One region of the Mesorhizobium sp. PL10 genome, then DNA from elsewhere that is predicted to be linked to it. Evidence: predicted binding sites of a transcription regulator. Region 1 holds the regulator's gene; each other region holds the start of a gene.
What was found. The regulator PhoB, encoded in region 1, activates phosphate uptake and scavenging genes when phosphate is short. The targets are predictions, from matches to a motif close to TGTCATNNANCTGTCAT.
Positions count from the first base shown of each region.

Region 2: ACWGTO_RS23050 (LTA synthase family protein) is a predicted target of PhoB. The motif match lies at 3,237-3,253, and genes of this name have one in related genera.
Region 3: ACWGTO_RS25820 (alkaline phosphatase D family protein) is a predicted target of PhoB. The motif match lies at 4,030-4,046, and genes of this name have one in related genera.
Region 4: ACWGTO_RS11245 (esterase-like activity of phytase family protein) is a predicted target of PhoB. The motif match lies at 3,439-3,455, and genes of this name have one in related genera.

Region 1 is NZ_JBSKBR010000001.1:317,715-325,294, reverse strand. It holds gene ACWGTO_RS01635 (sugar ABC transporter permease) at 1-1,122, opposite strand, end outside; gene xylF (D-xylose ABC transporter substrate-binding protein) at 1,265-2,305, opposite strand; gene ACWGTO_RS01625 (ROK family protein) at 2,576-3,817, shown strand; gene phoB (phosphate regulon transcriptional regulator PhoB) at 3,818-4,507, opposite strand; gene phoU (phosphate signaling complex protein PhoU) at 4,524-5,228, opposite strand; gene pstB (phosphate ABC transporter ATP-binding protein PstB) at 5,270-6,094, opposite strand; gene pstA (phosphate ABC transporter permease PstA) at 6,112-7,428, opposite strand; gene pstC (phosphate ABC transporter permease subunit PstC) at 7,425-7,580, opposite strand, start outside.
Region 2 is NZ_JBSKBR010000015.1:84,163-91,742, forward strand. It holds gene rpsR (30S ribosomal protein S18) at 62-310, opposite strand; gene rpsF (30S ribosomal protein S6) at 310-810, opposite strand; gene ACWGTO_RS23050 (LTA synthase family protein) at 1,258-3,186, opposite strand; gene fabD (ACP S-malonyltransferase) at 3,467-4,414, shown strand; gene fabG (3-oxoacyl-[acyl-carrier-protein] reductase) at 4,474-5,211, shown strand; gene ACWGTO_RS23065 (acyl carrier protein) at 5,432-5,668, shown strand; gene fabF (beta-ketoacyl-ACP synthase II) at 5,703-6,965, shown strand; gene mltG (endolytic transglycosylase MltG) at 7,167-7,580, shown strand, end outside.
Region 3 is NZ_JBSKBR010000020.1:11,697-19,276, reverse strand. It holds gene ACWGTO_RS25845 (GNAT family N-acetyltransferase) at 78-584, shown strand; gene ppa (inorganic diphosphatase) at 714-1,247, shown strand; gene ACWGTO_RS25835 (hypothetical protein) at 1,253-1,846, opposite strand; gene ACWGTO_RS25830 (TetR/AcrR family transcriptional regulator) at 1,890-2,501, opposite strand; gene ACWGTO_RS25825 (MFS transporter) at 2,580-3,863, shown strand; gene ACWGTO_RS25820 (alkaline phosphatase D family protein) at 4,117-5,691, shown strand; gene ACWGTO_RS25815 (hypothetical protein) at 5,858-6,136, opposite strand; gene typA (translational GTPase TypA) at 6,335-7,580, shown strand, end outside.
Region 4 is NZ_JBSKBR010000005.1:291,382-298,961, forward strand. It holds gene ACWGTO_RS11235 (MATE family efflux transporter) at 1-797, opposite strand, end outside; gene ACWGTO_RS11240 (L,D-transpeptidase) at 987-1,778, shown strand; gene ACWGTO_RS11245 (esterase-like activity of phytase family protein) at 1,855-3,336, opposite strand; gene ACWGTO_RS11250 (bestrophin-like domain) at 3,509-4,264, shown strand; gene ACWGTO_RS11255 (ferritin family protein) at 4,335-4,649, shown strand; gene ACWGTO_RS11260 (LacI family DNA-binding transcriptional regulator) at 4,677-5,702, opposite strand; gene ACWGTO_RS11265 (Gfo/Idh/MocA family protein) at 5,897-6,928, shown strand; gene ACWGTO_RS11270 (sugar phosphate isomerase/epimerase family protein) at 6,925-7,580, shown strand, end outside.

The DNA.
Region 1 (7,580 bases):
GGCGGCGATGACCAGCAACTCGTCCAGCGTGCCCAGTGCGTTGGTCGCGGAATTCAGCCTGGCCGACGAGATGGCAGCGGCGATCGTAGCCAGCACGCCCATGATCATGAACACCTTCATGGTGACCCAGCGTGTGTTGATGCCGGCGAGGTTGGCGGCTTCCGGGTTGCCGCCAATGGCAAAGACATAGCGGCCGAAACGCGTGCGTTTGGTGATGAAGGTCATGACGATGCCCACCATCACAGCCATCAGCACCGGAATGGCGATGCCATGGGCGATGAACAGCCCGCCTTCGGGAATGGCGATGTTGTTGGCCTCCGCATATCGCTTCACGATACCGACCGGCCATGGATAGGAATTGGCAACCCACACCGCGCCCAGGATGACTGCGCAGGTCACAGTGCCTATCAGCGTCTCGGCCCAGATCGGTCGCAGCGGAAAGCGGAAACGCTTGCGCTGTCGGCGCCCGTTGAACAGCGCGAACACCACGGCAAGGCAGGCGACGATGCCGACGACCCAGCTCCAGGTCGCGCCGATCGATCCGGCGGGACCGCCACCCATCAGCTGGAAGGTGGCATCGAGCGGGGCCACGGTCTGGCCGCTGGTCACCCACCAGGCCGCACCGCGCCAGACCAGCAGGCCGCCGAGCGTGACGATGAAGGCCGGCACTTCGAGATAGGCGATGATAAAACCCTGGAAGGCGCCGATGAGAAGGCCGAGCGCCAGGCCGATCGCCAGCGCCAGCACCCAGATCCAGGGATTGCCAAGCTCAAGCCCGACAAAACGCACCAGGAAATGCACCTGCGCGAAGCCCATGACCATGCCGATCACCCCTTCGGCCGATCCAACCGACAGATCGATGTTGCGCATGACGATGACCAGCACCATGCCGGAGGCCATGATGGCGACTGCTGATGTCTGCACCGACAGGTTCCACAGATTTCGCGGTGTCAGAAAAAGACCGCCCGACAGGATGTGCAGGCCGACCCAGATGACCACCAGCGCGCCGACCATGCCGAGCATGCGGGTGTCGATCTCCGTCGCCTTCAGGAAGCGCGCGACCGCGCCGAGTTCCGACGCGCGCGCGGTGTCGGCCTGCGAAGTCGAGGTCGTGTCGGTCATGATGTCCTCCCAGCGGCTTGCCGTCTGACGCGGATGCCGAACCACAGCCTAGAAGTTAGCCGCCCGCGGCGGAAACACAAATTGCCTTGAAAAAACGCCGCGGCCTGTCAGCCGCGGCGTTACTCTACTTGAAGTCGGCAGATCAGTTGCAGGCAGCGACGCTGCCGGCGGCGACACCCGCGCAGACTTCGTCCTTCTTGATCCAGCCGGCGTCGATGACGACGTTGAGGTTGTCCTTGGTAATGGCAACCGGGGTCAGGAACAGCGACTTGACGGTGTTGCCGCCAGGCGTGGTGAAGTCCTTGGCGCCGGCAATGTCGCCGGTCTTCTTGCCGTCGGCCAGCTGCGAAGCGATCTCGGCGGCGTTCTTGCCGAGTTCGCGCGCGTCCTTCCACACCGACACGGTCTGCGTGCCGAGGGCGATGCGGTTCAGCGCGGCATGGTCGCCGTCCTGGCCCGAGACCGGAACCGTTCCGGCCAGGCCCTGCGCCGTCAGCGCCGCGACGACGCCGCCGGCGGTGCCGTCATTGGCCGCGACCACAGCATCGACCTTGTTGTCGTTGGCGGTCAGGAACTGTTCCATGTTCTTCTGGGCGTTGGCCGGCAGCCAGCCATCCGTGTAGGCCTCGCCGACATTCTTGACCTTGCCGGAATCGATGGCTTCCTTGAGCACTTCCATCGAGCCCGAGAACAGGAAATCGGCATTCGGGTCGGAACCCGACCCCTTGATGAAGACGTAGTTGCCTTCAGGCTTCGCCTTGAACACTTCGCGGGCCTGCATGCGGCCGACTTCCTTGTTGTCGAAGGTCAGGTAGAAGACGTCCTTGTTCTCGATCAGGCGATCATAGCCGACGACCGGGATGCCTTCATCCAGCGCCTTCTGCACCGCCGGGCCGATGGCCGAGGCGTCCTGCGCCAGGATGATCAGCGAGTTGGCGCCCTGCGAGATCAGGCTTTCGACGTCGGTCAACTGCTTGCCGGGATTGGACTGCGCGTCGGCGGAAATGTACTTGTCGCCGGCCGCCTCGATCGCCGCCTTCATCGCCGCTTCGTCGGTCTTCCAGCGCTCTTCCTGGAAGTTCGACCACGACACGCCGATGACCTTGTCCTTCGCCTGCGCGACCGACACCAGCGTCAGCGACATGGCGACACCCGCCAGCATGGCGGCTGCAAATCTGTTCATGATAATCCTCCCTGCGCCGCGCGCGGCGCGACAAAACTGGCCCGAAGGCCGGCACACAGAGGCTCTATTTTTTCGAGCCTCGAAAAAATACTGGTCCAACGGCGAGACGCTGTCAACATCGATTCTGATGGAATCTGATGGCCTCAGCGAATTTTTTCGAGGCTCGCAATAAACAATGACAGCGCGGCCTGCTTCTGCCAATATTTGCTGGTGTCACCGACCGCCGTCACTATCATGAGGCGGGAGGAGGACCGGGAGGAAAAAAGAAAGATGTCGGTTGGAATCCGCCACGACGATCTGCGCCGTCGCAACCGCGCGATGGTGATTTCGGCCGTGCGCCGGGCCGGCCAACCGTCGCGGACCGAGATCGCGGCGACCACCGGCCTCAGCCATTCGACCATATCGGCAATCTCGTCCGACCTGATTGCGGAAGGCATCCTGGCCGAGAGCAAGCCAGGCGAGACCGGCGCGCTGAAACGCGGCCGGCCGCAAGTCGGCCTTGGCCTCAATCCGGAAGCGGCGGCGGTGATGACCGTGGTGCTGTCGCTTAATTTCCTTTCCGTCACCGTCATCGACTATGCCGGCCAGGTGGTCGCCGAGGAGCAGCGCCGGCTGGATACGCTGACCATGCCGCGCGACGAGCTGATCGGCGAATGCACGGCAATCGTGCGGCGGCGGCTCGAGGACCCCGACCTCGATGTCCAGAGCATCGCCCGCATTGCCATGGGCATCCAGGGCATCACCGATTCGCAGGCGCGCGCCATGCTGTGGTCGCCGATCACGCCGCTGACCGACATTGCCTTCGCCGACATACTGGAAGCGGAATTCGGGATTCCGGCCACCATGGAAAACGATTGCAACATGATGGCAGTGGCGCTGCAATGGCGCCAGCCTGAGCGCTACCGCGACAATTTCATCGCCATCCTGCTCTCGCACGGCATCGGCATGGGGCTGGTGCTGAAGGGCGAACTGTTTACCGGCACGCATTCCTCCGGCGGCGAGTTCGGCCACATGATCCATCGGCCCGGCGGCGCGCTGTGCCGCTGCGGGCGGCGCGGCTGCGTCGAGGCTTATGCCGGCAACTACGCCATCTGGCGCAGCGCCAAAATGATGAGCGAGGATGCCGAACCGGTCGATGTCGGCGACGCCGACATGCGGGCGTTGGCTGCACGTGCCCGCGAGACCGATGGGCCCGAGCGCGAAGCCTATCGCAAGGCCGGCGAGGCGCTTGGCTTCGGCCTCGGCAGCCTCTTCGCGCTGATCGATCCAGCACCGGTCGCCATGGTCGGCGTCAGCGCCGCCGCGTTCGATCTGATCGAACCGGCATTGCGCGAAGCGATTGCCCAGACCGCCGGCGGCCAGCACTCGAAGTCGATCTCCTTCGACACCGAGCCCAACGAGCTGCCGCTGATCCGCGAAGGCTGCGCCATGCGCGCGCTGACCTTTGTCGACCAGGAGATTTTCGCGCCGGGCGTGCAGGCGCGAGCGGGCGCTGGAAAGAGCGTTGCCTGATCAGTCTTCCCTGATCGCATACCCCGCGCCACGGATGGTGCGGATCACATCCGGCATGCGGCCATTGTTGACCGCCTTGCGCAGGCGCCCGACATGCACGTCGACCGTGCGCTCGTCGATATAGATCGTCTCGCCCCAGACATTGTCGAGCAACTGGCTGCGCGAGAACACACGGCCGGGATGGCGCATCATGAATTCGAGCAGCCGGAACTCCGTCGGCCCGAGCCGGATCTCGCTCTTCTTGCGGTAGACCCGGTGCGACTCGCGGTCGAGCACGATGTCGCCGACCTTGAGCACGCTGGACAGAACTTCCGGCTTGGCGCGGCGCAGCAGCGCCTTCACCCGCGCCATGAACTCCGGCGTCGAGAACGGCTTGACCAGATAGTCGTCGGCGCCGGTCGACAGGCCGCGCACCCGGTCGCTCTCTTCGCCGCGCGCGGTCAGCATGATGATCGGCAGCCGTTCCGTCTCGGGCCGCATTCTGAGCCGCCGGCACAGCTCGATGCCGGACACCGCCGGTACCATCCAGTCGAGCACCAGCAGGTCGGGAACATTTTCCTGCAGCCGGATTTCGGCCTCGTCGCCGCGTGTCACCACCTCGACCTGGTAGCCTTCGGATTCGAGGTTGTAGCGGAGCAGCACGCCCAGCGGCTCCTCATCCTCCACGACCATGATGCGTGGCGCAATCATCAGCAGTTCACCTTTATCAGGGCGATGTGGCCATCGCCGTTTCGTCCTGCTTCGGGCGATTGGCGGGCAATTGCTGGCCGGTCAGCACATAATACGCATTTTCGGCGATGTTGGTGACATGATCGCCGATGCGCTCCAGGTTCTTGGCGCAGAACAGGAGATGCGTGCAGGCCGTGATGTTGCGCGGGTCTTCCATCATGTAGGTCAAGAGCTCGCGGAACACCGAGGTGTATTTGACGTCGATGCGCTCGTCGTCATTCCTGAGCTTCGCCAGCGCTGCCGCATCTGCGGCAGCATATTCCTCGACCACGCCCTGCACCTGGATCAGCACCAGCTGCGCCATCGCATCGATGGAATGCGACAGGTCGCGCGGCGTGACGCTCAAGCCGACGGTGCCGACACGCTTGGCGATGTTCTTGGCGAGGTCGCCGATGCGTTCAAGGTCGCCTGCCATGCGGATCGAGCCGACCACGGCGCGCAGATCGTTGGCCATCGGCTGGCGTTTGGCGATCAGCGTGATGGCGCGGTCGTCGAGCTCCCGCTGGCGCGCGTCCATGATGGCGTCGTCGGAAACCACCCGCTGCGCCAGCGCATTGTCCGAAGTGAGCAGCGCCTTGGTCGAGCCGCTGACCATCGAGCCGGCCAGATCGCCCATGTCGCGGATCAGCTTGCTGATCTGCCCCAGTTCTTCATCGAAGGAGGCGACGGTATGTTCACCCATGATCCTGGTCCTCGTGCCTGAAAATTCAACCGCTGGACGACTCAGCCGAAGCGGCCGGTAATATAATCCTGGGTGCGCTTGTCGTCGGGGTTGGTGAACATCTTGTCGGTGGCGCCCTCCTCGACCAGGTAGCCGAGATGGAACATCGCCGTGCGCTGCGACACGCGCGCCGCCTGCTGCATCGAGTGTGTGACGATGACGATCGTGTAGTTCTGGCGCAGTTCGTCGATCAGTTCCTCGACGCGGGCGGTGGCGATCGGGTCGAGCGCCGAGCAGGGCTCATCCATTAGGATCACTTCCGGCGACACAGCGATGGCGCGCGCGATGCACAGACGCTGCTGCTGGCCGCCGGACAGGCCGGTGCCGGGCTCCTGCAGGCGGTCCTTGACCTCGTTCCAGATCGCCGCCTTCTTCAGGCTGGATTCGACGATCTGGTCCATGTCGGACTTGCGCTTGGCAAGCCCATGGATGCGCGGACCGTAGGCGACGTTTTCGTAGATCGACTTCGGGAACGGATTGGGCTTCTGGAACACCATGCCGACACGGGCGCGCAGTTCGACCACGTCGATGTTCTTGTCGTAGATGTCGTCCTCGTCGAGCGTGATCTTGCCCGTCACCCGCGCCGAATCGATGGTGTCGTTCATGCGGTTGAGGCAGCGAAGGAAGGTCGACTTGCCGCAGCCGGACGGGCCGATCAGCGCCGTCACCTGGTTCTGTCGGACGTCGAGATTGACGTCGAACAGCGCCTGCTTCTCGCCGTAGAACACGCCGACCTTGTCGCCGCGCATCTTGATGACTTCGTTCGACTTGGCGTTCATTTTGTCGCCCACTGCGTTTTCAAGGGACTGTTCGGTCATGATGTTCATACCAAATTGCCTTTTTTCTACCAGCGCCGCTCGAACCGGCGCCGAAGCACGATCGCGGTGATGTTCATGGCCATGAGGAAGACGAGCAGGATGATGATGGCGCCGGACATGCGCTCGACAAAAGCGCGTTCAGCCTCGTTTGCCCACATGTAGATCTGCACCGGCAGCGCGGTCGCCGGATCGAAAGGCGTCTTCGGATAGTCGGCGACGAAGGCGACCATGCCGATCAGAAGCAGCGGCGCTGTTTCGCCGAGCGCACGCGCCAGGCCGATGATGGTGCCGGTCAGGATGCCGGGAGCGGCAAGCGGCAGTATGTGCTGGAACACCATCTGCATCTTCGAGGCGCCAAGGCCGAGTGCGGCCGAGCGGATCGACGGCGGCACAGCGGCAAGGGCGGCGCGCGTCGCGATGATGATGGTCGGCAGCGTCATCAAGGTCAGCACCAGGCCGCCGACGAAGGCGGCCGAGCGCGGCATGCCGAGGAAGTTGATGAACACCGCGAGGCCGAGCAGGCCGAAAACGATCGACGGCACCGCCGCCAGATTGTTGATGTTGACTTCGATCAGGTCGGTGAAGCGGTTCTTCTTGGCGAATTCCTCGAGATAGATCGAGGCGGCGACGCCGATCGGCAGTGCCAGGAGAAGCACGATCACCATCATGTAGAACGAGCCGATGATCGCCACGCCCATGCCCGACGTCTCAGGTCGGCTGGAGGCGCCATAGGTGAACAGGCCGGTGTTGAAATGTTCGGCCATCGCGCCGTCGGTCTTGAGTTTGTTCATCCACTCGATCTGCTGGTCGGAGACCTTGCGGCGCGCCTCCTCGACGCCGAGATCGATCTGGCCCTTGAAGGCCGAGTCGAGATTGGCCGCCGCCAGTATATTGACGTCGCGCGTCGTGCCGATCACTGACGGATCGGCCATGACGATGTCGCGCAGCTGGACGCGGGCGCCTTCCGACAGGAAGCCCTTGAGCTTCAGCATCATCGGCTTGTTGGCCGGATCGATGCCGAGCTTGGCGACCAGCGCGCTGTCGGCAAGCTTGGGATAGTTCGCCTTGATCAGCACGCTCGGATCGGTGGCGCGCTTGTTCGACGGGTCGATGACCTTCTCGTCGAAAGTGATCGGCAGCGTCACCGTCGTCTGCCAGAAGGCCGTGTAGCCTTTCGAGACGATGGTGATCAGCATGATGGCCAGGAAGGCCAGGCCGACCGAGATCGCAATCATACCGTAGATGCGGAACCGGCGTTCGGCGGCATAGCGCGCCTTCAGCCCGATGTCGCGGCGCGGACGCGCAACCGCACCCGCCATCGTGTCCAGGGGAATGTCGGTCATTCGTATTGCTCCCGGTACTTGCGCACGATGTAGAGGGCGACGATGTTCATCACCAGCGTCAGCGCGAACAGCGTCAGGCCGAGCGCGAAGGCGACCAGCGTCTGCGGCGAGTTGAACTCGAGGTCGCCGGTCAACTGGTTGACGATCTTGAC
Region 2 (7,580 bases), on a different contig from region 1:
CCTGCGGCGCCCGTCGCCGTGGGAGAAGAGAGAGCAGGCGGCGAACCGCCTGCTCGAAGTCTTAGCGAACCACGTAGGGCAGCAGGCCGAGGAAGCGGGCGCGCTTGATCGCCTTGGCGAGTTCGCGCTGCTTCTTCTGGCTGACGGCGGTGATGCGCGACGGCACGATCTTGCCGCGTTCGGAGATGTAGCGCTGCAGGAGACGCACGTCCTTGTAGTCGATCTTGGGCGCGTTGGCGCCGGAGAACGGGCAGGTCTTGCGGCGGCGATGGAACGGGCGCCGGGTCGGGATCTGATTGATGTCGACCATTATTCTGCACCCCCTTCAACGCCTTCGCGCGGACGGCGCGGACCACGATCGCCACCGGCGTCGCCAAATGAGCGCGGCGGACGATCGCCACGGTCGCCGCGATCACGGTCGCCGAACGAGCGCGGACCACGATCGCCACGGTCGCGGTCGCCGAAGCCGCCGCGTTCCGAGCGCTCTTCGCGCTTCTGCATCATGGCCGACGGGCCTTCCTCATGCGCCTCGACCTTGACGGTCAGGAAACGCAGCACGTCTTCGGACAGACCCATCTGGCGCTCCATCTCGTTGAGCGCCGCCGGCGGGCAGGTGAGGTCCATAAGCGTGTAGTAAGCCTTCCGGTTCTTGTTGACCCGGTAGGTGAGGGACTTCAGTCCCCAGTTCTCGACCCGGCCGACGGACCCGCCGTTTGCGGAGATGACGCCCTTGTACTGTTCGACAAGCGCATCGACCTGCTGCTGCGAGAGGTCCTGCCGGGCAAGGAACACATGTTCGTATAGAGCCATAGTGGTTCAGTGCCTTTCTTCTTTTCTCTCCCGGATCCTCGCGGCAAAAGCCTCTGCAACTTCTCTGACCCGTTGGTCCCAAAAGGGGCGGGGAAGAAAGGAGCATTTCGAGACGGTCGAGAGCGGAGACACGGGAGGCGGAAGCGCTTCTGGCTTCACACGAAGGTTTTGGGTAAAACCTCCGGCCCTCCGTTCAGCCCCCAGCAAGGACCGGCAGATTGCGGGCGTCTATACAGCAATTTGGCTGGAAGGCAAGGGCAGGGCACCGGCGGTGTCGTAGGCAGATGAGTTGTCCGGATTTGGTAGCACGTGAGTTGTCCGGTTTTTATCGCCAGCCAATGGAGGCTGGGGATGACACGGACAGCATGGCTACAGGGCCGGAGAATGGGACGTGTTGAACCGCTGGGAAGGCGGCAATTGAGCGTCCGGTCAGCTCGCCCCGTCTATTCAACTTGTATGGGCGACGACCTTGTCCACCGTTTCGGGGAAGAAGTCGGGCGCGGCCTTACGCTTGCCGAACATCATGTCGTACTGGATCAGGCGGAAATCGTTGATCGCCGGATCGGTGTCCTTCTGCCGCGCCCAGTCGGGCGTCGCTTCGCCTGACGGCGTCAGCAGAAGGTTGCGGTCGACGACGCGATAGCGTTCGCGCAGCGCGCCGAGGAACCCGGTGTAGTAAGGGTGCGTGATCCCGGCCGTCGTCAGGATGTGGTAGGGCAGGAAGGCCGGGCTGACTGCGCCCATGTCCTGCGCCGGACCGGTGCGGTTCGACCAGATGATCAGCGGCGTCTGGTGGTGCTCCAGTGCGGCCTCCGGCGTAGCCTCCCTGCGAGGCGCGACATTGTCTTTCAGGAAGCCGGTCTCGACATAGACGGGGCCGAGCGGCGGCAGATGGTCGCCGAAGAAGGCGATGACCGTCGGCCGCTCGCGCTTCTTCGCCCATTCGATCAGCCGCTCGAGGCCACGGTCGGCATCGGCCGAACCCTCGGCATAGCTGAGCAGCGATTCCCGCGCCCATGTGCTGATCGGTGCCGCGACCTTGTGGGTCGGATTGTAATAGCGGTACGGCTCGTAGGGGCCGTGGTTCTGCAGGCTGACGGCGAAGAAGAACACCGGATCTTCGCTGGCGTCGGCCTCTGCGATGATCTCGTCGGTCATTGCCGCGTCGGAGGCCAGCGGCCCGCGCTTTTGCAACGGCGGCAGCGTCTCTTCCGAGCGGAAATCGTTGAAGCCGAAATCGGCATAGACCGCGCCCCGGTTCCAGAACCAGTTGGTGCCGGGATGGATGGCGCGCGCGCGGTAGCCTTCGCTTTTCAGGAAGGTCGCGAGCGACGGCGTCGGCGTGCGCACATATTGCTGATAGGGGATCGAGCCCGCCGGCAGGAAGGCATTGGAAAAGCCCGTCAGCGCCTCGAATTCGATGTTGGCGGTCATGCCGCCGAATTCCGGCGAGAACATATAGCCCGAGCGCAAAGCCCGCACATTGGGGATGGGGTCGGGCGTGATGGTGACGCCGGGCAGCTTGGTCGGATCCCAGAAGGATTCGCTCATGACGATGATGATGTCGGGTTTCTCATCCGGCACCGAGGCTGTCACATCCGGCCTGTCTATCGCGTCGATTGCCTTGTCGGAGTAACCGGCCGGTGCGGAGACATGCGCCATCGGCACGTTGAGCGCGAAAGCCAGGGCAAAGCCGTTGGAGGCGTAGTTCTCCTTCTGGTCCCACATGATCGGGATGATCTGCAGCCGGTCGCGGGTCCACGAGAAGGTGGCGTAGTCCATGATCGAGACGAAGAAGGCGAGCAGCGGCACTGCCAGCGTCAACCGCGCCAGCCGCCCCTTGCGGCTGAGGATCGGCACTTTGCGGCGCCATAGCCGCCAGCCATAGATCAGCAACGACAGTCCGGCGACGATGCCGACCGCCATGGCGAGCGCCGTCCAGGGGCGCTCGCGCACCAGCAGCGGCATCAATGCCATGATCTGGCGCGAATAGAGGAAATCGGTCGGGTAGAGCGGATCGCCGAGATAATGCGACTTCTGGTGCCCGACAAAGGCCAGCGCCAGCGTCAGCGGCGCCACGATCATCAGGCTCTGGTGGCTGCGGCCGAGCACGGCGTCCAGTCCGATCAGCACCAGCGCAAAGACGATGATGGTGGTCCAGCCCGGCTTGAAGGGCTGCAGGAAGAAGTCGACCGTGCCGAAGAAATCGCCGCGTACGATCCATTCGATGGCGAACACCAGGACGGCGGAGGCAAGCAGAGTGGCCAGACCGTAGCGGATGACAGGCCATCTGCGCCCCGGCAGGTAGCCGGTGGACGGATCGTCTTCCAAGAACTGTGGCGCGGGTACGGCCGCGCCCTTCCTGATCCTTGCCACGTCTTTTCCCCCGGCCCAAGCAACGCGTTTTTCCACTCGCGTCACCGTTCTGTCATAGAACTGTCATCCAAATGCTAGCGCCTGTGGCGGAAATAAGAAGAGCCAGCAAACGATTCGTGAGCGGTTTTCATCAGGAGTGATCGGCAAAAAGCCTGTCGGAACAGGGACTCGGGGGCTGGCTTCCGTCTCGACCAACGGCCGAAATGCCGCCAACGGGCTTGACTTGGCGGTCCGCCTTGCGTCACAGGCAGGGAAAAATCAGCCGCTGGAGAGAGCCCAAATGGCCGTTGCATTCACCTTTCCGGGACAGGGCAGCCAGGCTGTCGGCATGGGCAGGGACCTCGCCGACGCCTTCCCCGAGGCGCGCAGGGTCTTCGAGGAAGTCGATGATGCGCTGGGTGAAAAGCTGTCGAAACTGATCTGGGAAGGCCCGGAAGAGACGCTGACCCTGACCGCCAATGCCCAGCCGGCGCTGATGGCCGTGTCGCTGGCGGCGGTGCGGGCTCTTGAAGCGCGCGGCTTTTCGTTGAAGGACAAGGTTGCCTACGTCGCCGGCCATTCGCTCGGCGAGTACTCGGCCCTTGCGGCCGCCGGCTTCGTCTCGGTCGCCGATGCGGCCCGGCTGCTGCGCATTCGCGGCAATGCCATGCAGGCGGCGGTGCCGGCCGGCGAGGGCGCCATGGCGGCAATTATCGGCCTGGAACAGCCCGATGTCGAAGCCGCTTGTACTGAAGCCGCAGCCGGGTCCGGCAAGGTCTGCCAGATCGCCAACGACAATGGCGGTGGGCAGCTGGTGATCTCCGGTGCGAAGGCAGCGGTGGAACTCGCCGCGAAACTGTGCACCGAAAAGGGTGCCAAGCGGGCGCTGATGCTGCAGGTCTCCGCGCCCTTCCATTCGGCGCTGATGGCGCCGGCGGCCAATGTCATGCGCGAGGCGCTGGCTGGGGTGACCAGGAATGCACCGGTGGTGCCCGTCGTCTCCAACGTCACCGTGACCCCGACCAGCGAGCCCGACGAGATCGCGCGCCGCCTGGTCGAGCAGATCACCGGCCGCGTGCGCTGGCGCGAAACGGTTGAGTGGTTTGGCGCTAACGGCGTCGCAACCCTTTACGAGATCGGCGCCGGCAAGGTGCTGTCTGGCCTGGCGCGGCGTATCAACCGCGACATCGCCACATCGGCCATAGGCACGCCGGCCGATGTCGAAGCGGCGCTGGCGACATTGGGCTGACAGGCTGGCGATTTGGCGGCACCTGTGCAAAGGGTGCGCTCTGAGATCAGGAGATAACAATGTTTGAACTGACCGGCCGCAAGGCGCTCGTCACCGGCGCATCAGGGGGCATTGGCGAAGCGATTGCCCGGGTGCTGCATGCGCAAGGTGCCATTGTCGGCCTGCACGGCACCCGCGTCGAGAAGCTTGAGGCTCTGGCCGGCGAGCTTGGCGACCGTGTAAAACTGTTCCCCGCCGACCTGACAAACCGTGACGCGGTCAAGGCACTTGGCCAGAAGGCGGAAGCCGAGCTCGAAGGCGTCGATATCCTGGTCAACAATGCCGGCATCACCAAGGACGGCCTGTTCGTGCGCATGTCGGATGCCGATTGGGACAGCGTGCTTGAGGTCAACCTGACCGCCGTGTTCCGGCTGACCCGTGAACTCACCCATCCGATGATGCGCCGCCGCCATGGCCGCATCATCAACATCACCTCGGTTGTCGGCGTCACCGGCAATCCCGGCCAGACCAATTACTGCGCCTCCAAGGCCGGCATGATCGGCTTTTCCAAGTCGCTGGCGCAGGAGATCGCCACCCGCAACATCACCGTCAACTGCGTCGCCCCGGGCTTCATCGAATCGGCCATGACCGACAAGCTCAACGACAAGCAGAAAGATGCGATCATGGCCGCGATCCCGACGCGCCGCATGGGCACCAGTGTTGAAGTGGCGTCTGCCGTCGCCTATCTCGCCTCCAACGAAGCCGCCTACGTCACCGGCCAGACCATCCACGTCAACGGTGGCATGGCGATGATTTGACGGGATATGGCCGGTTATAAGAAGACACGGCCGGCTTGTGAAAAGAGACCATTTCGCCTTGGACCTTAGCCAATTTTCGTGTAATGCGGCCCGCAACCCGGCGGTTCGGGCAAAAACCGGTCCGGCACCATTGCGTTTCCGGCAGGACCATCTTTCAACTTGATTAGCGGCATTCTGCCCGCTAACGAAGACAGACAAACAAAAGACGAGGATGCCCCAAATGAGTGACACCGCAGAGCGCGTCAAGAAGATCGTCATCGAACATCTTGGCGTCGATGCCGACAAGGTGACGGAGCAGGCGAGCTTCATCGATGATCTGGGCGCGGACAGCCTCGACACGGTCGAACTCGTCATGGCGTTCGAAGAAGAGTTCGGCGTCGAGATTCCGGACGATGCGGCCGAGACCATCCTGACCGTCGGCGATGCCGTGAAGTACATCGACAAGGCTTCGGCCTGAGGCTATCCGCAGTCATCACCGGGGAGGACCTGCGATGAGGCGTGTCGTCGTCACGGGCCTTGGCCTGGTTTCGCCATTCGGCATGGGCTTCGAGCACAGCTGGAAGGAACTTCTGACCGGCCGCAGCGCTGCCAAGCGCGTCACCGAGTTTGAAGTGGAAGATCTTGCCTGCAAGATCGCCCACGTCATTCCCCGCGGTGACGGCACCAACGGCACGCTTAATCCCGAAGCCGTGCTTGAGCCCAAGGAACTGCGCAAGATCGGCGACTTCATCCTTTACGGGATTGCGGCCGCCGACGAAGCGCTGAAGGATTCCGGCTGGGAGCCCGGCACCGAAGCCGAGCGTTGCGCCACCGGCGTCATGATCGGCTCCGGCATTGGCGGCCTCGAGGGCATAGCCGAGAATGCGCTGATCCTGCACGAGCGCGGCCCGCGCCGCATCAGCCCGTTCTTCATTCCCGGAAACATAATCAATCTGGTGTCTGGCCAGGTGTCGATAAGGCACGGGCTGAAAGGCCCTAACCACGCCGTCGTCACCGCCTGCTCGACCGGCGCGCACGCCATCGGCGATGCCGCCCGGCTGATCATCTTCGGCGATGCCGACGTGATGCTGGCCGGCGGCGCGGAAGCGCCGGTGACCAGGCTCTCGCTTGCCGGCTTCGCCGCTTGCCGGGCATTGTCCACCGACCGCAACGACACGCCTGAAAAGGCCTCGCGTCCCTATGACCGCGACCGTGACGGCTTCGTCATGGGCGAGGGCGCCGGCGTCGTCGTGCTGGAAGAACTCGAACACGCCAAGGCGCGTGGCGCAAAGATCTACGCCGAGGTCACCGGCTATGGCCTGACCGGCGATGCCTATCACATCACCGCGCCTGCCGAAGACGGCGACGGCGCCTTCCGCTGCATGACGGCGGCGCTGAACCGGGCCAAGCTGACGCCTGCCGACATCGACTACATCAATGCGCACGGCACCTCGACCATGGCTGATACGATCGAGCTCGGCGCCGTCGAGCGGCTGGTCGGCAATGCCGCCTCGAAGATCTCGATGTCGTCGACCAAGTCGTCGATCGGCCATCTCCTGGGGGCAGCGGGGGCCGCTGAGGCGATCTTCTCGATCCTCGCCATCCGCGACAACATCGCGCCCGCCACCATCAATCTAGACAACCCGGAACGCGAAACCGCGATCGATCTGGTGGCAAACACGCCACGGCCCCGCCAGATCGACGTGGCATTGTCCAACTCCTTCGGCTTTGGCGGCACCAACGCTTCGCTGGTCTTCCAGCGTTATATCGGCTGATTGCGTTATCGACCGGCGCGCCAGCGGTCTGTCGTCAATTTTGCCATATTCGAGCCTACTCTGCCGCTGGGGATTCGACGCATCGGCCTGAAACCGAAGGCGCTTTTTTAGAAGCACGATGCGTAGGCTTGAAATGTTAGGGCACGCTGTGCGTCCAACCGGACGCATGGTCGCTCTAAGAGATCAGATGGTAGGGCGCTTATGAACACCAATCCGGGCGGCAGCGGACAATTCGGACAAAACCAGAAGACCGGCCCGATCGTGCCGAAGACTGCGGCCGAGGCCTTGCGGCCTGAAGCAGGCACACCGCCGCCGAAGCGCTCTCGCGCCTCGCGCAGCCAGGTCGTCGTGTTCATGAACTTCGTCATCTCCGCGGTGATGTTGATGATCCTCGCCGCCGGCGTTTCGCTCTATTTCGGCAAGCAGGCCTTCAACGAACCGGGCCCATCGGTCGCTGGCGACACCTTTCTGGTCAAGCCCAGCACCGGCGTCCAGGATATCGCCGACCAGCTCGAACGGCGTGGGTTGATCAGCGACGCCCGCATCTTCCGCATCGGCGTGCGCGTCTATGGCAATGACTCGGCGCTGAAGGCCGGCGAATACGAGGTCAAGCCG
Region 3 (7,580 bases), on a different contig from region 1:
ATGGCCTGTGCGAAACGTCAGGTGCGCTCTGACGGGACTCTTGCAAATGGCCGATGCGGGTTTATGGTTAACAAATCATGAATACGCTGAGCATCGACATCAGGAAAGCCGAACCGCGCGACGCCGGCGCCATCGCCGACGTGCACCAACAGGCCTGGGAGGGCGCCTATTCCGGCATCATCCCGCATCGCTCGCTGACGTCGATGATCAACCGCCGCGGCGCCGACTGGTGGGCGAACGCCATCCGCCGCGCCGCCACCGTGCTGGTGGTCGAAATCGGCGGCACCATCGCCGGCTACGCCACGATCGGCAAGAACCGCGCCCGCGAGCTTCGGCAGCAGGGCGAGATCTATGAGCTTTACCTCCGTCCGGAATATCAGGGCATCGGGCTCGGCAGCCGGCTGTTCAAGGCGGCGCGGGCACGGCTTGCCGACCACGGGCTGAAGGGCATGGTGGTGTGGGCGCTGGAAGATAACCAGAACGCGCTGGCCTTCTATGCCGGCGCTGGCGGCCGCGACGTCGCCGAAGGCGTCGAGATTTTCGAGCAGAGAGCGCTGAAGAAGGTCGCCTTCGTCTGGGAATAGCGGACGCCGCCTCGGTTACAGGCCATTCACAAACTGTGCGCCTTCATTAGCGCTGCGTACCAATCGCCGCATTGCACCATGACGTTTCGCCCGCTATCGATCTTGGAAATCGAGAGAGGGATTTGAGCCATGCGCATTGAAGCCATTGCCAGCGGAAAGAACCCGCCTGAGGACGTCAACGTCATCATCGAGGTGCCGATCGGCGGCGAGCCGATCAAATACGAGATGGACAAGGAGGCCGGCACGCTGTTCGTCGACCGCTTCCTGCACACCTCGATGCGCTATCCCGGCAATTACGGCTTCGTGCCGCACACGCTGTCTGGTGACGGCGATCCGATCGACGTTCTCGTCTGCAACACGCGTGCGCTGGTGCCGGGCTGCGTCATCAATGTGCGGCCGATCGGCGTCTTGATCATGGAAGACAATGCCGGCCAGGACGAAAAGATCATCGCCGTGCCGTCGCCGAAGCTGACGCTGCGCTACGAAAACGTCACCGAATACACGCAGCTGCCCGAGATCACCCGTGACCAGGTCCAGCACTTCTTCGAACACTACAAGGATCTCGAGCCCGGCAAATGGGTCAAGATCGAAGGCTGGCACGATTCCAAATACGCCAAGAAGATGATCGTCGACGCGATCGCACGGGCGAAGGCGGCTAAGTAGCCGGCTCAGTTATCCACCCTGCCAAAGGCCGGGACGTTGCCGATGACGGTGTGCTTGTCCTTGCCGCAGGCAAAGGTCTTTGCCTTTTCGTCGGCCAGCTTGCGCGCCTGGTCATTGGCTTGCGGGTTGCCGGTGGCGAGCACCAGGCCGATTGTGCAGCCGTCGCGGGCATCCATCTGGGCGACTTTGGCGACGAGCAGCACTTCGGTCGGCTTGTTCTCGTCCTCGGGGTTGCTGATCGAGCGGCGGTGGATGACGGCGAAGGGAACGACGACGTCGCCCTTGGTCTCGATGCGCCACTCGACCTTGGCTCCTGACGAATTGAAGCCGGAAAAGCTCTCCCAGACCGTCGTCATGTCGCTGCTGGGCGGGAAGCCGTAAAACAGCGACTCACGGGCGTCGTCATAGGCGATCAGCACGGGAAAGCCCTTATAGCCGGAGCAGGCGAGTTCGGCCCAGTCGCCGTCGCCTTCCTCAGCTTGCGCGTAGGTGACGCAATCCTTTTGCGAGTCGAGGTCGGTGTAGACGCTGGATATGCCATCGGCATGGGCTGCCTGGCAGAAACCGGCAAGGACAAGCGAGAGCAGAAGAGTGCGCATGGCGGACAACCCGTTTCGAGCTGCCGCAGCGTATCGTCAAATGTTATTTCTTCAAGCTCGCCTCAATCAGCAGGTCCGCGTTGCGGGCGACCGACGCCGCCGGGCCGCCGAGGCCGAACAGCTGGCCGCTGATATAGGCGCCTTCGATCAGGAGCAGCAGGCCGTCGCCTAGCGTGTCGGCGTCTTGCGCACCCATCGATGCCGCCATTTCGCGCAGACGTCGGCGCAGCTCCTGCTTGTTGGATTCGCTGACAACGCGGGCCGGATGGCCGTGTTCGGGATATTCCACTGCCGCGTTGGTCATACCGCAGCCGCGATAGGCCGGTCTTTGCGTGCGCCTGCCGATGCGGGTCAGGAAAGCCTTGAGCTGTGCGCGCGGGTCGCCGGGATGGGCGGCCACGGCTTCGTCGAAACGCTCCCAATATTCGCGGTCATATTGCCTGAGGTAGGAGGCGGCCAGTTCGTCCTTGGAGGGGAAGCTGCGGTAGAGGCTGGGCTTGGTGACGCCCGCCCGCTTGACGATCTCATCGACGCCGATCGCCCGGATGCCGCGGCGATAGAACAGGTCGTGGGCCACGTCGAGGATCTTGTCCGCGGCCTTCGGGGCTGGCGACGCCTCGCTGATCGACGCTTCAATATTTTTGTCCGATGACATGCAAACAACCCGCTTGACAATGTTACTGACCGGTACGTATGTAGGCCATCACCTCATTGCAACGTACCGGTCAGTAACATGATAGCTCAATCCCGTCCCTTTGGCCAGCGCTACGCTTTCGTCGTGGTCGGCGTCATCTTCCTCTGCCTGCTGATCGCGGCCGGTCTGCGTTCGGCTCCCTCCGTGATGATGTTGCCGCTGGACAACAGCTTCGGCTGGGGACGCGATACCGTTTCGATTGCCGCTGCCATCGGCATCTTCCTCTACGGTCTGACCGGACCGTTTGCTGCAGCGCTGATGGAGCGGATCGGTCTGCGCCGCACGCTGCTTGCCTCGCTGGTGATCATGTCGGGCTCGACCGCTCTCAGCCTGCTGATGACCGAGCCCTGGCACCTCTTCCTCACCTGGGGCGTGTTTTCCGGTATCGGCTCGGGTGCTGTTGCCACCGTGCTCGGCGCCACCATCGTCAACCGCTGGTTCAAGACCAATCGCGGTCTTGTCATGGGGCTGATGTCAGCCTCCAGCGCCACCGGCTTGCTGGTGTTCCTGCCGTTGCTCGCCTCGCTCGCCCAGTCCGGCGGCTGGCAGCCGGTCGCCATCGCCGTCTCTGTCGCCACCGCCTGCCTGTTGCCGCTGGTCTGGCTGCTGGTGCCGGAGCGTCCGGCTTCGATCGGCATGGTGCGCTATGGCGCCGAGGCCGATGACGTACCGCCGGTATCGCCGGCATCGCAAGGCAATTTCCTGGCGCATACGCTCAACACGCTGCGCCGCGCCGCCGGCACCCGCGTCTTCTGGTATCTGTTTGCCACGTTCTTCATCTGCGGTTTCACCACCAATGGGCTGGTCGGCACGCATCTGATCTCCTTCTGCGGCGATATGGGTATCGCCGAGGTGCAGGCCGCCGGCCTGCTATCACTGATGGGCATCTTCGACCTGATCGGTACGACGCTGTCGGGCTGGCTCACCGACCGTTTCGACCCGCGCAAGCTGCTCGGCGTCTATTACGGCATTCGCGGTCTGTCGCTGATCTATCTGCCCTATTCCGGCTTCTCCGCGACCAGCCTGATCATCTTTGCGGTGCTGTACGGTCTCGACTGGATCGCCACCGTGCCGCCGACGCTGAGGCTCGCCAACGAAGCCTTCGGCGACCGCAGCGGCCCGCTGGTGTTCGGCTGGATCGTCGCCGGCCACCAGGTCGGTGCGGCAACCGCCGCCGCCTTCGGCGGCACCATGCGCGAGCTGCAGGGCAATTACGAACTGGCCTTCCTGATCGCCGGCATGACCGCGATCATCGCAGCCTGTATCTCGCTGCTGATCAATACCAGCAGGCCGGCGTTCGAGCCGGAGCCGCAGGCGGCTTAGCGCAGGCTTCCCCTTCTCCCCTTGTGGGAGAAGGTGTCGCCGAAGGCGACGTATGAGGGGTGTTCCAGGGAACGCAGACGTCTCACTCCACTGGAACACCCCTCATCCGTCTCGGCGCTACGCGCCGATCCACCTTCCCCCACAAGGGGGGAAGGAAGGGGTTGGTTGTTATCAAACCTTCATCATCCCGAGATGCTCCTGAAACATTGACGCCGGAGTTTGGCGGCTTCGTTCAAGCCATCAGGAGACAGCCATGAACAAGATCTCGTTGACCCGCCGCGCCTTCGTCACATCAGCGAGTGCGGCCGGTCTGCTCGGCGCATCGGGCCTCGCTTTGCCCTATTATTCGCGCGCCAGCCAGCGCCCGGCCTTCACCCATGGCGTCCAGTCCGGCGATGTCGATGCCTCGAGCGGCATGGTGTGGACGCGCACCGATCGGCCCTCGCGCGTCATGTTCGAAGTGTCGTCGACGGAGAGTTTCGCCAATGCCACCCGGTTGGCGCCGCTCGACACCTCGCCGGCCAGCGATTTTACGGTCAAGCGGCTGCTCACCGACCTCGCTTCCGACCAGGACATTTTCTACCGCATGACGGCCGCCGATCTTTCGGACATCAATGTCGTCTCCGAGCCGATCGTCGGGCGCTTCCGCACCGCGCCCGCCTCGAAGCGCGACATCAAATTCGCCTGGTCGGGCGACACGGCCGGCCAGGGCTGGGGCATCGACGAGACCGGCATGAAGACCTACGCCACCATCGCCAAGCATACGCCCGACTTCTTCCTGCATTCCGGCGACACGATCTATGCCGATGGCGCCATGAAGGATGAGGTCGATCTGCCTGGTGGCGGCAAATGGAAGAACGTCGTCCTCATCGACGGCAAGCGCAAGGTTGCCGAAACGCTGGACGAGTACCGCGACCAGTGGAAATACAACATGATGGACAAGAACGTGCTCGCCTTGAGCGCCATCTGCCCGACCTTCTACCAGTGGGACGACCACGAAGTGCTGAACAACTGGTCGGATTCGAAGGACCTGACCGCCGACGACCGCTACAAGGAAAAATCCATCCATGTGCTGGCAGCCCGCGCGGCGCGCGCCTTCCATGAGATGACGACCATCCGCTACGAGCCGTCGGAACCCGGCCGCGTCTATCGCAAGATATCCCACGGGCCGCTGCTCGACGTGTTCTTCCTCGATATGCGTTCCTATCGCGGCCCCAACGGTCCTGACATGCAGGACACCATGACGCCGGAGTCCCGTATGCTCGGCGAACAGCAGACCAAATGGCTGAAGCGCGAGCTGGCCAACTCCAAGGCGACCTGGAAGATCATCGCCGCCGACATGCCGCTTGGCCTCGTCGTCTGGAACGACGGCACCAAGAAGGTCGGCGCGGAAGCCGTCAGCAATGGCGACAATGGTCTGCCGAAGGGCCGGGAGCTCGAGATCGCCGACCTGTTGCGCTACATCAAGAACGCCGGCATTACCAACACGCTGTGGCTGACCGCCGACGTGCATTATACGGCCGCGCACTACTACAACCCCGACAAGGCGCAGTTCCAGGATTTCAATCCATTCTGGGAATTCGTCTCCGGCCCGATCCATGCAGGCACGTTCGGCCCCAACGATTTCGACATGACCTTCGGGCCGGAGCTGAAATTCATCAAGGCGCCGACCGCCGAACAGGGCCAGAACCTGCCGCCATCGGCCGGCCTGCAGTTCTTCGGATTGGTGGATATTTCAGGCGCTACCGAGCAGCTGACGGTGCGGCTGATGGATCGCGATGATAATGAGCTCTACAAGGTGACGCTGGACCCGGTGAGGTCGGCGTAGGGCTGGCTGTTTACCCTCCCCCTGTGGGAGGGTCGGCGAGGCGGCTTCGCAAAGCGAAGCCGGCGAGACGGGGTGGGGGCCAAGCGCAGACGTAGGAAGACCCCCGTCCCGTCCCGCTCCGCTTCGCGGATCGACCCTCCCCACAAGGGGAGGGTAAAGGAACCCGTCAATCCGGGTAGCAAACCGTCGGAATTTTCGGCCAAACCGCGCTGTCGCACCCTGCCGCCTGCTGCCTCCGCTTGAAGGAGGCGCTGACCGGGCCGGTTACCACGGGGTCGACGCCGTCTGGGGCGTCGGCAAACATCTGTTCGGCCGTCTGGTCGGACGTCGCCGCGGGATTGGCTTCCTTCAACGTCGCGGCCGATTGCGCGGCATTGGCCGCCAGCAGGGCAGCGAATGCGACCGAAGCGATGAGTGGCCAAAATCGGTTGAGTTTGTCGGTCATGAATTTCGAACTGTCCGGGCCCCGAAAGGTTCCCGCCTTGGTTAACAAAACCATCTCACACCGAGATGCTTAAGATTTGATGAGTATTTGGTGATGCGCCTCCTCTTTCGCAATTGCGAAAAACCCTGTATGAGCCGCGCAACCGAAAGAGGCGGCGCCTTTTTGGCCTGCTGCCTGCAACGCTCCCGAGACCACAACATGAAAATTCGTAATATCGCGATCATCGCGCACGTCGACCATGGAAAGACCACCCTTGTCGACCAGCTTCTGAAGCAATCCGGCTCCTTCCGCGACAACCAGCGCGTCGCCGAGCGCGCCATGGATTCCAACGACCTGGAAAAGGAACGCGGCATCACCATCCTGGCCAAGGCGACCTCGGTCGACTGGAAGGATACCCGCATCAACATCGTCGACACGCCCGGACACGCCGATTTCGGTGGTGAGGTTGAGCGCATCCTGTCGATGGTGGATTCGGCCATCGTGCTGGTCGATGCCGCCGAAGGCCCGATGCCGCAGACCAAGTTCGTAGTCGGCAAGGCGCTCAAGGTCGGCCTGAAGCCGATCGTCGTCATCAACAAGATCGATCGTCCGGACGCCCGGCATGTCGAGGTGGTCAACGAGGTGTTCGACCTGTTTGCCGCCCTCGACGCCACCGACGAGCAGCTCGACTTCCCGATCCTCTACGGTTCGGGTCGCGATGGCTGGGTTTCGGAAAACCCCGAAGGCCCGAAGGACCAGCAGCTTGCGCCGCTGTTCGACCTCGTCATCAAGCATGTGCCGGAGCCGACCGTTCATCCGGGCCCGTTCCGCATGATCGGCACCATTCTGGAAGCCAACCCCTTCCTCGGCCGCATCATCACCGGCCGCATCGAATCGGGTTCGCTGAAGTCCAACCAGGCGGTGAAGGTGCTGCACCATGACGGCACCCAGATCGAAACCGGCCGCGTCTCCAAGATCCTCGCTTTCCGCGGCCTCGAGCGCCAGCCGATCGACGAAGCCCAGGCGGGTGACATCGTCGCCATTGCCGGCCTGTCCAAGGGCACTGTTGCCGACACCTTCTGCGACCCGTCGGTGACCGAACCGCTGCATGCGCAGCCGATCGATCCGCCGACCGTGACCATGTCGTTCCTGGTCAATGACTCGCCCCTCGCCGGCACCGAAGGCGACAAGGTGACCAGCCGCGTCATCCGCGACCGCCTGCTGCGCGAAGCCGAAGGCAATGTCGCGCTGAAGATCGAGGAATCGCCGGACAAGGATTCGTTCTTCGTCTCCGGCCGCGGCGAATTGCAGCTGGCCGTGCTGATCGAGACGATGCGCCGCGAAGGCTTTGAAATCGCCGTGTCGCGTCCGCGCGTCGTCATGCAGAAGGGCGAGAACGGCGAATTGCTCGAGCCGGTCGAGGAAGTCGTCATCGACGTCGACGAAGAGCATGCCGGCGTCGTCG
Region 4 (7,580 bases), on a different contig from region 1:
GCGGCGGCCGAAATCACGATCATCTGCAGACCCATCGGAACACCCTTGAAGACGACGATCCTGAGCAGGGTCGGGTCCGGCCGCAGCAGAGCGAGGTCGACGCCGGCGATCCTGAGCGGATGCTTTCGCGCATACAGCACGACGAGGATGGCGATCACGCTCACCGTCTGGCCGACCAGCGTCGAGGTGGCGGAGCCGGCAATGCCGAGTTCGGGGAAGGGGCCGATGCCGCGGATCAGCAGCGGGTTCAGCACGATGTCGAGCACGACCGCCAGCGCCATGAAAAAGAACGGCGTGCGTGAATCGCCCGCACCGCGCAGCACCGTCATGACGAAGGACAGGAGGTTCATCATCGGCACAGCGACGAAGATGATGCGCAGATAGGAGCGCGCCAGCGGCAGCGCGTCGGGTGGCGTGCCAAGCGTGTTCAGGATTGCGTCGACCCAGATCAAGCCGCAGACGGCGAACACCACCGAGACGAGGAAGAAGAAGGTGGCGCTGGTGCCGACGATGCGGCGCGCCTCCGGCAAATCACGGGCGCCGACCGACTGCGCCACCAGGATGGTCGCCGCCATGCCGATGCCGAACACAGTGCCGAGGATCAGGAACAGCACCAGATTGGCGTTGGACGTCGCGGTCAGCGCGGATTCGCCGAGAAGGCGGCCGACCCAGACGGCGTTGATCGAACCGTTGAGCGATTGCAGCACGTTGGAGCCGAGCACCGGCAGCGCGAACAAAAGCAGGGTGCGCGGGATGGGGCCGCTGGTCAGGTCGACGGTGCGCCGGCGCGCGGGCATTTTTTTCGTCCATGTGTTGCTCGGCGAAGGTTCATCTCAAAGTCCGCCCGGCAATGATTGCCGATTTGACGGATAAGGTCGATGCGCCATCGGAACAGTCCGCCTGGCTGCCTCGCGCCAATCAGGTTCTCAAAGCATTCGGAATGGGATATGGATCGTCGCCGCGAGGGGTCGCAAACCGGGGGGATCATGTCCGACAATCCGCTTTTTTCCGAGCGCCTGAACCGGCGCGCGTTTCTCGGGGCATCCGCCTTGGGTGCCGCTTCCGTGGCGCTTTCGGCCTGCACAACCACGGACGTGGCGCCGCCGGTGGCAGCGCCGCCGCCGCCAAGCGATTCGGCTTTCGGCGCTGCCGAAAGCATGTACGCGGCACGCGTCGACGAGGGCTATCAACTGCCGGCGATCCCGGTATCCAAGCTCGATCCGAAGTTCGTGCGCCAGATAGTGGACGATCCGACCGGCGAAAAGCCCGGCACCATCGTCGTCGATACCTCAGAGCATTTCCTCTATCTGGTGCGCGATGGCGGCAAGGCGATCCGCTACGGCGTCAGCCTCGGCAAGGCCGGTTTCGGCTGGACCGGCAGTGCCGTGGTCCAGGCGCGCAAGAAATGGCCGGTGTGGACGCCGCCGCCGGAAATGATCCAGCGCCGGCCGGAACTGGCGAAATACAAGGACGGCATGCCGCCGGGACCGCAGAGCCCGCTCGGGGCGCGTTCGCTCTATCTGTTCCGCGACGGCAAGGACACGATGTACCGGCTGCACGGCACGCCGGAATGGGATTCCATCGGCAAGAACGCGTCGTCGGGCTGCGTGCGCTTCATGAACCAGGACATCATCGACCTCTACAGCCGGGTCAACGGTGTAACCCAGGTCTATGTGCGCCCGAACCTGTCGCCGGCCGGCAAGATCATGGCCGTGTCGAACAAGACCGCCGAGCCGATCGATGCCGGCGTGCCGAGGGACGCAGAGATCCTGAAATAGGGCGCCAGCGGTCCGCTGATCGCCGACAAAAAAAGCGGACGCGCCTGGCGCGTCCGCTTTTGTTTGTTGTATCCAACTACTTCTTGGCGAGCCCGGGAAGCGTGACCTGATAGACCAGGAACATGGTGTCGACATCGGCGCCGTCTTCGGCCTTGTAGGGCGCGCCGACCTGAAAACCGTCCTGGGCGAGGAAGTCGTTGTCGTTGCCGACGAACAGGAAATAGTCGTCGGGCAGCGCCGGATCGAGCACGCTCACCACCGACATCGCCTCCCACTTCTCAGACAGGTTGTTCTTGTCGTTCGGCTTGCCGTCATGCAAGCCGAAGCGGCCGAGTTCCTTGTTGTCGTTGATGTCGATGAACGGCGTCAGCTTGGCCGGCGTCACCGAGGGGTCGAGTACGCCTTTGGGCGCCAGCGGCTTGTCGGCGGCATCGAAGGCGCCGCCGGCAATGTCGGTGGCACCAGAGACATCGACGACGAAGATCTGGCGCACAAGCGAGGTGTCGCCCTTCACCCCCTGGCCGTTGCCGCTGTCGCGCGCCAGCATCAGGAAGGTCTTGTCGGACAGCGCCACGATCTCGCTCTGCGCGGCGATTTTGGTCTTGCCCTTGTCGTCCTTGAACACCGGCAGCGGCACGACATATTCATGCACCAGTTTCAGATGCGCCGGGTCGGAGGCGTCATAGACCAGTGCGCGGGTGTTCTGGCGGGTCGAACCGGAATCGCCGCCATCCTGGCGGGGCGCCGACTGCAGCACCGCGATCAGCGACTTGCCGTCCGGCGTCAGCGCCATGCCTTCGAGGCCCTGGTTGTTCTGGCGGCCGGTTTCAGGATCCTTCGGATCGGGCTCTGCGGCGCCCGGGCCCGGATTGTCGGAAGCGAAGTTCGGCGTGCCCTTGCGCATCGGCACCAGGGCGGCCGGCGGCTGCGTTGCCGACATCAGCTTACCGTCGGCCGAGAAGCGGTAGATGTTGGGGCCGTATTCGTCCGAGATGAACATGGTGCCGTCGGGCAGCCGGGCGATCGCCTCATTGTCGAGCGCCAGCTTGCCATTGGCCTCGGGCAGGATCGGCAGCTCGCCGCTGGCCGCGCGCACGCCGTTGAGCGGATCGAGGCCGGTGGCGTCAGTGCCCTTGTCGTAGGTCAAGAGCATGGAATCGGCAAGCGTCGCCTTGACGCCGGTCTGCTCCTGGCCGGCGGCGGGCGCAGCACCCAGCGCGGTCGGCGTGAGTTCGATGGCAATGGTGTTGAGGCGCGGCCGGTAGTCGGTGGTGCCGACGACATTGTAGCCGCGATCCGGCAGCAGCCAGAGCGAGCCCTTGTAGCCATTGGCGTCATGCGTCCAGCTTGCGGCGTCGATCGACATGCCGGAGCCGGAGCCGAAGGTCTCGCCAAACTTGTCCTTCAGGTCGGCGGGGAGGCGGCCGACGCCGACCAGGCCCTTGTTGACAAAGGAGACGCCGCCGACGGTGGCGGTGCTGTCGGCAAGGGCAGGGGTCAAGGCGGTAAACAGCGCCAATGCGGCGCCGAGCGACAGGGTTCGGTGCGAGATTTTCATGGAGATCCTCTTTGTGACAAGCCTTCGAGCGGCCGAGACTGCAAAGGGCTCTGCGTCGCATCGACGATCTCGCCCTCCCGCAAAGCGGTCTAGGACGCGAACATGATACTTGCGTGACAAGTGCGTTCTGCCGGCCATTGGCATTCGGTCCTTGCTGTGCAGAAATGGCTGCATGCACGAAACACTCATCGCGGTGGCCGTTTTCCTCTGCCTGACGGCGGCGCCACTGGCCAGCATGGCTGTCTATGGCAAATTGCCCGCGCATCACCGCGAGGACGAAACCAACAATGTGGTAAGGCTGGCCGCCAACCTGTTCGTCGTCATGACTTCGCTGGTGCTTGGTCTCATGATCAACTCGGCCAAGAACACTTTCGAGTCGATCGACCGCAACGTGCACACATATGCGACCGAGTTGATCCTTCTCGACCGGTCGCTTCGGCAATATGGGCCTGAGACCGCCGAGGTCCGTCAGCCGCTGGTGGCTTATGTGCAAAGACAGACCAACAACTGGACAGAATCAAACGAAACACCGCTCGTCGCCAACCGGCTGTCCGAACGTCTGTTGACCGAGATCAGCACACGATTGGCCGCTCTGCAGCCCGCCGACGCAGCGCATGTTTCCGTGCTGGAGGACGCCCACCAGCATCTGCAGAAGGTGGTGGAACTGCGCTGGGCTTTGATCGAGCAATCGGAAGGCACCATCCCGCGGCCGCTGATCGTTATGCTCGTTGCCTGGCTGGTGCTGATCTTCGCCAGTTTCGGTTTCAGGGCGCCGCGAAATGCCATCACCATAGAGACGTTCGTGGTGTCGGCTGCGCTGATTGCCAGCGCTCTCTACCTCATCCTCGACATGGATATACCGTTCTCCGGTCCGATCCAGATATCGTCTGCGCCTCTGCAGAGGACTTTGATTGAATTGCAGCAGTAAGCGGAACTTGCGGCGCTCCAGTGCATTCATGGGTACGGCCAGATTTGCCGGTCCGTTCGAGGGAGGCGACATGGGTTTCGATCAGTATCACGAGCCGCCGGAAGAACTGACGCAGAAGGTGCGGACCTTTGCCCGCATGATCGCGTCGCTGATCGAGGAGGCGGAAGCGATCGGCTGGTATGAGCAGCGCATGTCGGTGGAAAAGGACCCTCAGGCCAAGGCGATCATGAAGAACGCCCAAGGCGAGGAGTTCAAGCATTTCGGCATGGATCTGGAATTCCTGCTGCGCCAGAAGAAAGACTGGCGGGCGGAATTGAAGGAAATCCTGTTCACCACAGGCGATATCGTCAAGGCCGGCGAGCGGGGCGAGAAGAAGGTGGATTGACGCCGGCCAGCCAACGTCCGGCAGTGCTCAATCGCTATCCCTTGCGATCAGCTCCAGCGGCCAGACTTCGCGGATGATGCGCGTGCCTTCGGGGCCGGCGAAGGCGGGGAGCGAGGCCAGCAGCATTTCGGCCAACCGCCGGCCCATGGGCTCCAGCGACGGACGGAAGGCGGTCAGCGCCGGCGAGAAATAGCGGCAGAGCGGCGTGTCGACGATGACGGTCACCGCAATGTCGTGGCCGGGTCGGATGCCCATCTCGGCCAGTGCCTTGCAGCCGCCGAGCGCCATGGCGTCATTGTTGAAGATGATGGCCGTCGGCCGGTCCTTTGCCAGCATCACGCGCGGCGTCACCTGGTAGCCGCCGGCCTCGTTGATGAAGCCGTCGGCGATCAGCGCCGGATCGACCTCGATGCCGTGCCGCTTCAGCGCCTTGCGGTAGCCGTCGACGAACAGATAGCCGAAATTCAGATTGAGCGACGGGCGGATGGCGGCGATGCGGCGGTGGCCGCGCGCCACCAGCCGGTCGACGGCGTCGCTGCCGGCCTTTTCGAAATCGAGGTCGAGCGAGGGATAGGCCTTGCCGCCGGTGCGGCTGCGGCCGAGCGTGGCGAAGGGGAAGCCGGCCTCGAGCAGATAGTCGATGCGCTCGTCCTCGCGCCGCGTCCAGGCCAGCACCACGGCATCGGCCCGACGCGTCTCGACGACGCGGCGCAGGCGTTCCTGCTGATAGTCGCCGGGCGCGCCCATGACCACGGTGAGGTCGAGCCCGCTTTCGGCCAGCCGGCCCTGGAGCCCGATCAGGAACGGGATGAAGAACGGTTCGCCATATTGCTGGTCGCCCGGATGCGGCTGCAGCATGAAGGCGATCGAATGGGTGGCGCCTTGCCGCAGACTGCGGCCGGACTGGTTGGGCGAATAGTTCAGCTGCTTGGCGGCGGCGAGCACGCGCTGGCGGGTGTCGGCATTGACGTCGGCGCGGCCGTTCAGCGCCCGCGACACGGTGCCGATCGAAATGTTCAGGTGACGCGCAAGGTCGTGGATGCTGGACGCCAAGGACTGTTCTCCCCCTGCCTTGGCTAGCACCGGCTGCCGCTCAGGCCAAGGCTTCGGGATGATTTTTGCTGGCAGCCGATTGACATTCTACGCCATCGGGTGTGTTCTCGTAAACGTTTACGGAAAAACGTTTACGGTGATGCCGTGGATGCCGTGACATTCGGTCTGGAGGGACCGGACGGGAGGAATGCCGGATGATGAATGCCGTCCTCGTCGGCTGTGGTGCGATGAGCAAGGCCTGGCTCGATGCCGCAAGGCAAATCGACGGGCTTGCGATTGTCGGCCTGGTCGACCTCGACGCCGAACGGGCGAAGGTGAGGGCGCGCGAATACGGGCTGGATGGCGTCGTCATTGGCAGCAGCCTGGATCAGGTGCTCGACCAGATCAGGCCGGACGCGGTGTTCGATGTCGTCGTTCCCGCCGCCCGCCGTGACGTTGCCTTCGCTGCCTTTGCCCACAATTGCCATCTGCTCACCGAAAAGCCGCTGGCCGACACGCCGGAAAATGCCCGCGCCATTGTCGAAGCGGCGCGCCGTGCCGGGCGCGTCCATGCCGTGGTGCAGAACCGGCGCTATGTCGCCAATGTCCGGCGCATAAGGCGGTTTCTGGACTCGGGCGCCCTCGGCAAGCCGACCAGCATCCATGCCGATTTCTTCGTCGCGCCGCATTTCGGCGGCTTTCGCGAGGAGATGGCGCATGTGCTGCTGCTCGACATGGCGATCCATACTTTCGACGCAGCCCGCTACATGGTCGGCGGCGAGCCGGCCGGCGTCTATTGCCAGGAATGGGAGCCCGCCAATTCCTGGTACCGGCAGGGTTCGTCGGCGAGCGCCGTCTTCGATCTCGGCGGCGGCAAGGTGTTCACCTATGCCGGCTCTTGGTGCGCCGACGGTTTCCGCACCAGCTGGGAAGGCAGCTGGCGCATCGTTGCCGAGCGCGGCAGCCTCATTTGGGATGGCAACGATACGCTGAAGGCGGAAATGGTGGTGCTGGGTCGAGACGGCCTGTTTGCCAAAACCCAGCCGATCGACGTGCTGCCGCTCGATTCCGCCGACCGCGTTGGCGGCCATCTCGGCATCATCCGGGATTTCATGCAGGCCATCGAAACCGGGACCGAGCCGGAAACGCGCGGCGCCGACAACATCAAAAGCCTGGCCATGGTTTTCGGCGCCATCGAAAGCGCCGAGACCGGACGCCGCGTTGCCATCGCACAGGAAGCATCATGACGCCAAACCCGCTTCTCGACATCCGCATCGGCACCATGGTGCGGGCCAATCTCGACGATCCCGCGGCCTATATCAGGCAGATCCTGCCGTTGGGCTTCGAGAGCATCCAGCCCTTCTTCTGGCAGACGCTGGGCGGCAAGGATCTGCCGCGGCTGGCCGGCGAGATTCGCGAGGCGATCGGCGATGCCGATGTCGCCGTGTCCTCGATCGGCGTGTTCGGCAATCCGCTGGAGGATGGCGAGGTCGATCGCGGCGTGCTCGCCGCCTGGGAAACTGTCATCGACAATGCGCATCTGTTCGGAGCTTCGATGGTCACTGGCTTCACCGGCCGCCTGCGCGGCAGGAAGCTGACCGACAGCCTGCCGCGCTTTCGCGAGGTGTGGGGGAAGCTGGCCAAGCGCGCGGCCGACAAGGGCGTGCGCATCGCCTTCGAGAATTGCGCCATGGACGGCAACTGGGCAAGCGGCGACTGGAACATCGCCCACAATCCCGACGCCTGGGAGCTGATGTTCAACGAATTGCCTGACGAGAATCTGGGGCTGGAATGGGAGCCTTGTCATCAGCTGGTCTATCTCATCGATCCGCTGCCGCAGATCCGCAAATGGGCGCCGAAAATCTTCCATGTGCACGGCAAGGACGCGACGGTGCGCTG